2 regions of the Neorhizobium sp. T6_25 genome follow, and region 1 is predicted to be linked to the other one. Evidence: predicted binding sites of a transcription regulator. Region 1 holds the regulator's gene; the other holds the start of a gene.
What was found. Region 1 encodes PhoB, which activates phosphate uptake and scavenging genes when phosphate is short. Its sites were predicted from a motif close to TGTCATNNANCTGTCAT; they were not measured.
Positions count from the first base shown of each region.

Region 2: the regulator PhoB is predicted to act here: its motif matches at 2,242-2,258, upstream of ugpB (sn-glycerol-3-phosphate ABC transporter substrate-binding protein UgpB).

Region 1 is NZ_PVBL01000015.1:143,185-147,329, forward strand. It holds gene pstA (phosphate ABC transporter permease PstA) at 1-861, shown strand, start outside; gene pstB (phosphate ABC transporter ATP-binding protein PstB) at 875-1,690, shown strand; gene phoU (phosphate signaling complex protein PhoU) at 1,736-2,449, shown strand; gene phoB (phosphate regulon transcriptional regulator PhoB) at 2,471-3,154, shown strand; gene C5L10_RS20285 (winged helix-turn-helix domain-containing protein) at 3,169-3,855, shown strand; gene C5L10_RS20290 (DNA-binding transcriptional regulator) at 3,963-4,145, opposite strand, start outside.
Region 2 is NZ_PVBL01000003.1:4,973-9,117, forward strand. It holds gene ugpA (sn-glycerol-3-phosphate ABC transporter permease UgpA) at 1-778, opposite strand, end outside; gene ugpB (sn-glycerol-3-phosphate ABC transporter substrate-binding protein UgpB) at 856-2,178, opposite strand; gene C5L10_RS04515 (YraN family protein) at 2,302-2,700, opposite strand; gene rsmI (16S rRNA (cytidine(1402)-2'-O)-methyltransferase) at 2,687-3,604, opposite strand; gene dnaN (DNA polymerase III subunit beta) at 3,874-4,145, shown strand, end outside.

The sequences.
Region 1 (4,145 bases):
CTCGCCTCCGGCGATATCGACTCGGCCTACAAGGGCCAGATCGACCTCAACGTCGGCCAGGAGAACCGCAAGATCAACGACCAGCAGCTCGGTTGGATGACGCAGCTCTCCGACAGCGGTGCGCTTGCCAAGCATTTCAACAGCGGCATTTTCGTCAACGGCGCATCGAGCCGTCCGGAAGCCGCCGGCGTCGGCGTCGCGCTCATCGGCTCGTTCTACATGATGCTGATCGTGCTTGTCCTGGCGCTGCCGATCGGCGTCGCCGCCTCGATCTATCTCGAGGAGTTCGCCCCGAAGAACAAGTTCACCGACCTGATCGAGGTGAATATCAACAACCTCGCGGCCGTTCCCTCGATCGTCTACGGTCTTCTCGGTCTGGCGGTCTTCGTCAACTTCATGGGCCTGCCGCGTTCCGCCTCCTTCGTCGGCGGTCTGGTGCTCACCCTCATGACGCTGCCGACGATCATCATCGCGACCCGCGCGGCGCTGAAGGCCGTGCCGCCTTCGATCCGGGCGGCGGCCCTCGGGCTCGGCGCATCGAAGATGCAGACGATCTTCCACCATGTCCTGCCGCTTGCCATGCCGGGCATCCTGACCGGCACCATCATCGGCCTGGCCCACGCACTCGGCGAAACCGCGCCGCTGCTGCTGATCGGCATGGTGGCCTTCGTCGCCAACTATCCGACCACGCCGCTTGACCCGTCGACGGCGCTGCCGGTCCAGATCTACATGTGGGCGAACGAAGCGGAGCGCGCGTTCGTCGAGCGTACCTCGGGAGCAATCATCATCCTGCTCCTGTTCCTCATCCTAATGAATGTTGGCGCAATTCTCTTGCGGCGTCGCTTCGAGCGGCGCTGGTAGAAGGAGTATGACAATGAATATGATGTCAGAATCGGCAGTAGAAAAGGCGCTGGACCAAAAGATGAGCGATGCTTCCCACAAGATGATCGGCAAGGACGTTTCGGTTTATTACGGCGAAAAGCGTGCGCTTTTCGACGTCAACCTCAACGTCCGCGAAAACACTGTGACGGCTCTCATCGGTCCTTCCGGCTGCGGCAAGTCCACCTTCCTGCGCTGCCTCAACCGCATGAACGACACGATCGAGAATTGCCGCGTCACAGGCAAGATCACCCTCGACACGGACGATATCTACGACAATAACATCGACGTCGTGGAACTTCGCGCCCGCGTCGGCATGGTGTTCCAGAAGCCGAACCCGTTCCCGAAGACCATCTACGAGAACATTTCCTACGGTCCGCGCATCCACGGTCTTTCCAAGAACAAGGCCGACATGGACCAGATCGTCGAGGCGAGCCTGCAGCGCGCCGGTCTCTGGGGCGAAGTGAAGGATCGCCTGCACGAATCCGGCACCGGCCTCTCCGGCGGCCAGCAGCAGCGTCTGTGCATCGCCCGTGCGATCGCCGTGTCGCCGGAAGTCATCCTCATGGACGAACCCTGCTCGGCTCTCGACCCGATCGCGACCGCCAAGGTTGAAGAACTCATCCATGAGCTGCGTGCCAACTACACGATCGTGATCGTGACGCATTCGATGCAGCAGGCTGCCCGCGTGTCGCAGCGCACCGCCATGTTCCATCTCGGCCAGCTCGTCGAGGAGAACGACACCGACAAGATGTTCACCAATCCCGACGATCAGCGCACCCAGGATTACATCATGGGCCGTTTCGGCTGATCCAGCCGATTGTGCCGCCTGAAAATCAATTTTGAGGACTAGAAGATGGCATCGACCCATATCCTGTCGGCTTATGACGACGAACTGAAATACCTGAGCCGCCGCATTTCCGAAATGGGTGGCCTCGCCGAGCAGATGTGCTCGGACGCCGTGCGGGCGCTGGTCAATTCCGACGCCGCACTCGCCCAGAAGGTCATCTCCGACGACGTGATCCTCGATCACGCCGAGCGCGAGATCGGCGACAAGGCGATCATCACGATCGCCCGCCGCCAGCCGGTTGCAGCCGACCTTCGCGAGATCGTCGGTTCGCTGCGCATCGCCTCCGATCTGGAGCGCGTCGGCGACCTTGGCAAGAACACCGCCAAGCGCGTCATCGCGGTTCAGGGCACCGGCGTTCCGCGCAAGCTCGCCCGCGGCCTCGAACATCTCTCCGATCTCGCCCTCGTGCAGCTCAAGGACGTCCTCGACGTCTATGCGACGCGTTCGGCGGAAAAGGCCGAGGCGATCCGCAGCCGCGACGAGGAAATCGACGCGATGTACACCTCGCTGTTCCGCGAACTCCTCACCTACATGATGGAGGATCCGCGCAACATCACCACCTGCACGCATCTTCTGTTCTGCGCCAAGAACATCGAGCGTATCGGCGACCACGCCACCAACATCGCCGAGACCATCTACTACATGACGACAGGCGCCCAGCCGGAAGGCGATCGTCCGAAGGACGACTCGTCGAACACGCTCGGCGCGATCACCGAATAGAACTGACGGAGCAGGCCAAGAATGCTGCCGAAAATCGCTGTCGTAGAAGACGAAGAGGCGCTGAGCGTGCTTCTTCGCTACAATCTGGAAGCCGAGGGTTATGAGGTCGATACCGTTTTGCGGGGCGACGAAGCCGAAATTCGGCTTCAGGAGCGGGTACCGGACCTTCTGATCCTGGACTGGATGCTGCCCGGCGTTTCCGGCATCGAACTCTGCCGCCGGCTGCGCATGCGCCCGGAAACCGAGCGCCTGCCGATTATCATGCTGACGGCCCGCGGCGAGGAGAGCGAACGTGTTCGCGGCCTCGCCACCGGCGCCGACGACTATGTGGTAAAACCCTTCTCGACGCCGGAACTGATGGCGCGCGTCAAGGCCATGCTGCGCCGGGCCCGTCCGGAGGTGCTCTCAAGCGTTCTCCGTTGCGGCGATATCGAACTTGATCGGGAAACCCATCGCGTCCACCGCAAGAGCCGCGAAGTGCGTCTGGGCCCGACCGAATTCCGCCTGCTCGAATTCCTGATGGCGGCGCCGGGGCGGGTCTTTTCCCGCTCGCAGCTTCTGGACGGCGTCTGGGGCCATGACATCTACGTCGACGAGCGTACGGTCGACGTCCATGTGGGAAGACTCCGCAAGGCACTCAACTTCTCCAACATGCAGGATGTCATCCGCACCGTCCGCGGCGCCGGATACTCCATGGAAACATAGTTGGTGGCCACGAGATGAGCGCGCGGGTCCTGTTGGTCGACGACGACGAGTCGTTCCGCCTGATATTGCGGAAAGCCCTCGTGGCCGACAGCTTCGTCGTATCGATGCTGGCAAGTGGAGCCGAGATCTCAAATCGCTTGAAAGCGGTTCCGCCGGATATCCTGGTCATGAGTTCGGATCTTCCGGGCGTGCGAGGTCTCGAGGTGTGCCGCGAGGTGCGTCTCGACCCTGTCCTGTCGCGCCTTCCGATCATCCTCCTTGTGCCGTCGGGTGGCGAAGGCCTTCACCTCATAGCACTCGCGGCGGGTGCCGACGATTGCCTCCTAAAGCCATTCTCCCCGGTCGAGCTCGTTGTCCGTGTGAAGAACCTGCTCAGGCGCGTGAACCCGGCGCTTCTCGACCATATGCTGAAGGTCGGCGATCTCACGCTTGACCGGGAAGCCCATCGGGTTCACCGGCAGAAACGTGAGGTCAAGCTCGGGCCGAAGGAGTTCAAGCTCCTTGAATTCCTGATGCGGACGCCGGGCAAGGTCTATTCCCGCTCGGAGCTCAAGGCGTCCCTATGGGGCGACGACACGACTGTCGATGAGCGCGCCATCGATGTCCATATCGGCCGGCTTCGCAAAGTCATCAGCCTCGGCAAGTCCGACAACGTGATCCGGACCGTGCGCGGCGCCGGATACGCATTGGGCGATTTCTGACGCCGTCTCGTTGGACTTGAGTCCAACCTTTATTCTGACCGTCTCATTGCGACCCGGCGGACCATTGCCATGGAGGCTGGCGAAGCAGCATTCGGCGTCTATTGAAACTATGCAGCGCCTTTCACCAACGCCTCCGCCGTACCTTGCGGGTCGACCGCAATCACCTTCAGATATGCCTTTGCCGGCTGGTCCGGTTCGGATCGGCCTTGCTCCCAGTCGCGCAACGTCCCGAGCGGAATCTGGTAGCGGCCGGAAAACTCTTCCTGGGTCAGGCCGAGCGCGCGTCGGAT
Region 2 (4,145 bases), on a different contig from region 1:
CAACGTAACCGTCCTGGTAGACCTTGTAGACGAGCGTGGTCGTTGCCTGGGCAGGCCCGCCGCCCGTCGTGGCATCCACGATCGGGAAGGTATCGAACATCGTGTAATTCACGTTGATGATGAACAGGAAAAACGTCGTCGGAGACAGAAGCGGCAGAGAGATGGTGAAGAAACGCCTCACCGGGCCCGAACCGTCGATGGCGGCTGCCTCGATCAGCGACTGCGGCACCGACTGCAACCCGGCCAGGAAGAAAAGGAAGTTGTAGGAGATCTGCTTCCAGGCTGCCGCGATGATGATCAGGATCATGGCATGCGTGCCATTGAGATCATGGTCCCAGCGAATGCCCAGGCGCTCCAGGAAGAAGGGCAGCAGGCCGGTAGAAGTATTGAAGAGAAACCACCACAGGACGCCCGCCACCACAGGTGCGACGGCATAAGGCCAGACAAGCAGGGTGGTATAGATTTTTGCGGACCGCGCCAGGCGATCGACCGCCGCCGCGAATGCGAGGCCGAGCATCATCGAAAGAACGGTGACGGATACCGCGAATACGGCGGTGCGCCAGAGCGCATCCAGATAGTTCGGATCCGCAAACAACTGCCGATAGTGGGTCAACCCTACGAAAACGGTCGAGAAGCCAAAAGGATCTTCCCGCTCGAAGGAGGATTTCACTGCCTGCGCGGCAGGCCAGATGAAGAAGACGAGCGTGATAACGAGCTGGGGCGCGAGCAGCAGATAGGGCAGCAGGCGGTTGTTGAAGGTTGTTCTTTTGGTATCCACCGGTCCCTCACCACAACGTAACAAGCAAGCAAGGGAGGGCCGGCGACAGCCGGTCCTCCCTGCAGCAATCGGAACAATCAGTTCGAGTTGGCAGCTTCGAATTCACGCAGAAGCGCATTGCCGCGCTGCACCGCGCTGTCGAGCGCCTGCTTGGCGTCCTTCTTGTTGGCGAGGAGTGCCTGGAACTCTTCGTCGACAATGGTGCGGACCTGGGTGAAGTTGCCGAACCGCACGCCCTTCGAATTTTCCGAGGGAGTACCGCGGGTGATCTGCTTGATGGCGATGTCGGAACCCGGGTTCTTTGCGTAGTAGCCCTGCTTCTGGCCGAGATCGTACGCAGCGTTGGTGATCGGCAGGTAACCGGTGAACTGGTGCCAATCGGCCTGGACTTCCGGCTTGGAGAGATAGCTGAAGAACTTGGCTACGCCCTTGTAGGTCGCCTTTTCCTTGCCGTTCAGCACCCAGAGGGTGGCGCCGCCGATGATGGAGTTCTTCGGCTCCTTGATCTCGTCGTCGTAGTAAGGCAACGGGGCGAAGCCCGGTGTGAAGGTCTTGGCGTTGTTGATGACGCCTGCGCGCCCTGCGGAGGAGTTCATCGTAATGGCGCATTCCTGAGAATAGAACATGGTCGCCGCCTGGTCGCCGCCGACCGGACCGCCATACTTGAACAGGCCTTCATCCTGCCACTTCTTCAGGTTTGCCCAGTGCTTGGTCTGCAGAGGACCGTTGAAGCTGAATTCAGACTTCACACCGCCGAAACCGTTCTGCAGGGTGCCGAAAGGCTTGTCATGCAGCGCCGAAAGGTTTTCGGTCTGGACCCAGGTGATCCAGGCCGAGGTGAGGCCACACTTGGCAGCGCCGGAGGAAACGATCTTCCTCGAGAATTCCTCGACTTCCTTCCAGGTCTTCGGGGCAACCTCGGGATCAAGGCCAGCCTTTTTGAAGACGTCCTTGTTGTAGTACATGATCGGCGTGGAGGAGTTGAAAGGCAGCGACAGGATGTTGCCCTTGGTATCGGAATAGTAGCCGGTGACCGGAGACAGGAATGTCTTGGTGTCGAAGGGTTCGCCTTCATCGGCCATCAGCTTGTAGACCGGGTAGACGGCGCCCTTGGCGGCCATCATCGTGCCGGTGCCAACTTCGAAGACCTGGACGATGGCCGGCTGCTGGCCGGCACGGAACGCGGCGATCGCGGCGGTCAACGTTTCCGGATAGCTTCCCTTGTAGACCGGAACGACCTTGTAGTCGCTCTGGCTCTCGTTGAACTTCTGGGCGATCTCTTCGAGCTTCTTGCCAAGCTCGCCGCCCATGGCATGCCACCAGGTGACTTCGGTCGCAGCAAGCGACGAGGTCGCAGACAGTGCGACCGCGATCGCGGCCATCGAAAGTTTTTTGAACATTTTTAGGTCCTCTCCACCTCTGTTGGGATGAGGACCGCAATAGGACCAGGCTGTGACAGGCCCTTAACAGTTTTATGTCAGGAATGTTACATTGCACACCTATGCAATAATTTCACATCAGCGTCAGAACGCATTCGCAAAATGCCGCGGCAGACGGCCGGGAAGCACCGCGATCACGTCGTAACGCCGAGACAATCTGGCGGCGTCCTGTCGTTTTGAAAGCCAGACATCGCTTGCGGCTCGAATTCGGCTCTGAGTGACGTAACCGACGGCGTCGATCGCCTCCTGTTCCCCGATCCGCGCCTTGACCTCGACAAAAGCCACCAGGTCGCCTTTGCGGACGATCAGATCGATCTCCCCGAGCTTGGTACGGTAACGGATCGCAAGGACTCGATAGCCCTTGAGCAGGAGATAAAGCGCAGCGAGATATTCCGAGGCATGGCCCCATCGCTGAGCCTTTTGCCGCTGAGCCTTCTGCCGCTCGACTTTGCGGCGCTTCAGGTCTCGGTCAATCTCCGCCACCCGCCTCGCCTTTCAGGTTCAGAAGCCGCTGATAGAGATCCTTGCGCGGAAGTCCGGTCACGCGGGCAGCTTCGGCTGCAGCCTTGGCGGCTGGCATGGAGGCCGAAAGCTGGCGCAGCAGCACGTCCACCTCGATCTCGCCGGGAGGCTCCTCTGCCTCGGGCGGCGCCAGGAGCAGCACGATCTCGCCCTTCACGACGCGGTCGTCATTGTAATAGGCGGCAAGCTCCTCCAACGTGCCGCGGCGAAACTCCTCGAACGTCTTCGTCAATTCGCGGCAGACCGCCGCGCGTCGCCCCGCCCCGAGTACTTCGGCGGCAGCGCCAAGCGTTGCGCCGATGCGATGCGGCGATTCAAAGAAGATCAAAGTCGCCGGCACTTTCGAAAGCTCGGCCAGCCGGTCCCGCCGGCCCTTGTCCCTGACCGGCAGGAAACCGGCGAACAGGAACGCATCGGACGGCATGCCGGAACCGACGAGGGCTGCGAGCGGCGCCGAGGCGCCGGGGATCGGCACGACCTTATGACCGGCCTCGATCGCCATCTGACCGAGGCGGTAACCGGGATCGGAGACGAGCGGCGTGCCGGCATCGGAGACCAGCGCCACCGATTTTCCCTCCTGCAGCGCCGCGATGAGCTTCGGCCCGACCTCGTCGGAATTATGCTCGTGATAGGCGTAAGGCCGATTGACGATGCCGTAGCGGTCGAGCAGCACCCGAGTTACCCGGGTATCCTCGCACGCCAGCACATCGGCACCGGAGAGCGTTTCGAGCGCCCTCAGCGTGATGTCGCCGAGATTGCCGATCGGGGTTGCGACCAGATAAAGCGCCGGCTCCAGCGGCCGCGCGGGCACGAAAGTATTGGCGACGCGATAGCCGCGCTGGCTGCTCTTCGGTTCATCGGTCAAGGGGCGTCACGCGCAGATGAATGGTCATGAGCCTTTATGGGCAAGCCGGCCGGCTTCGGCAAGTAACGGGCAAGCCGTTGAGAACGCATATTTTCTGTGTGCAGTGCGTGAGACAGATGTGAAATGACTTGCTAACGCCTTGTTCACCTCTTGCTTTTCGAACGGGTTGTCTGCCATTTTGCCGGTCCACATCATCCGGCTGACCCAAAGCCGGCAGAATATCAGGGTCCGGCCCTGCCGGATCGCCACGGTCGAAAGCGATTGCGTCCATGCGTATTACTCTTGAGCGGTCAAACCTTCTGAAGTCGCTGAACCACGTGCATCGCGTGGTGGAGCGACGGAACACCATCCCGATCCTCTCCAACGTGCTGATGCGCGCGTCCGGCGCCGGTCTCGACCTGAAAGCGACCGACCTCGATCTCGAAATCACCGAAGCCCTTCCGGCCATGGTCGAGACTGCCGGCGCCACGACGGTTCCGGCGCACCTGCTTTACGAAATCGTCCGCAAGCTGCCGGACGGTTCCGAGGTGCTGCTCGCCAC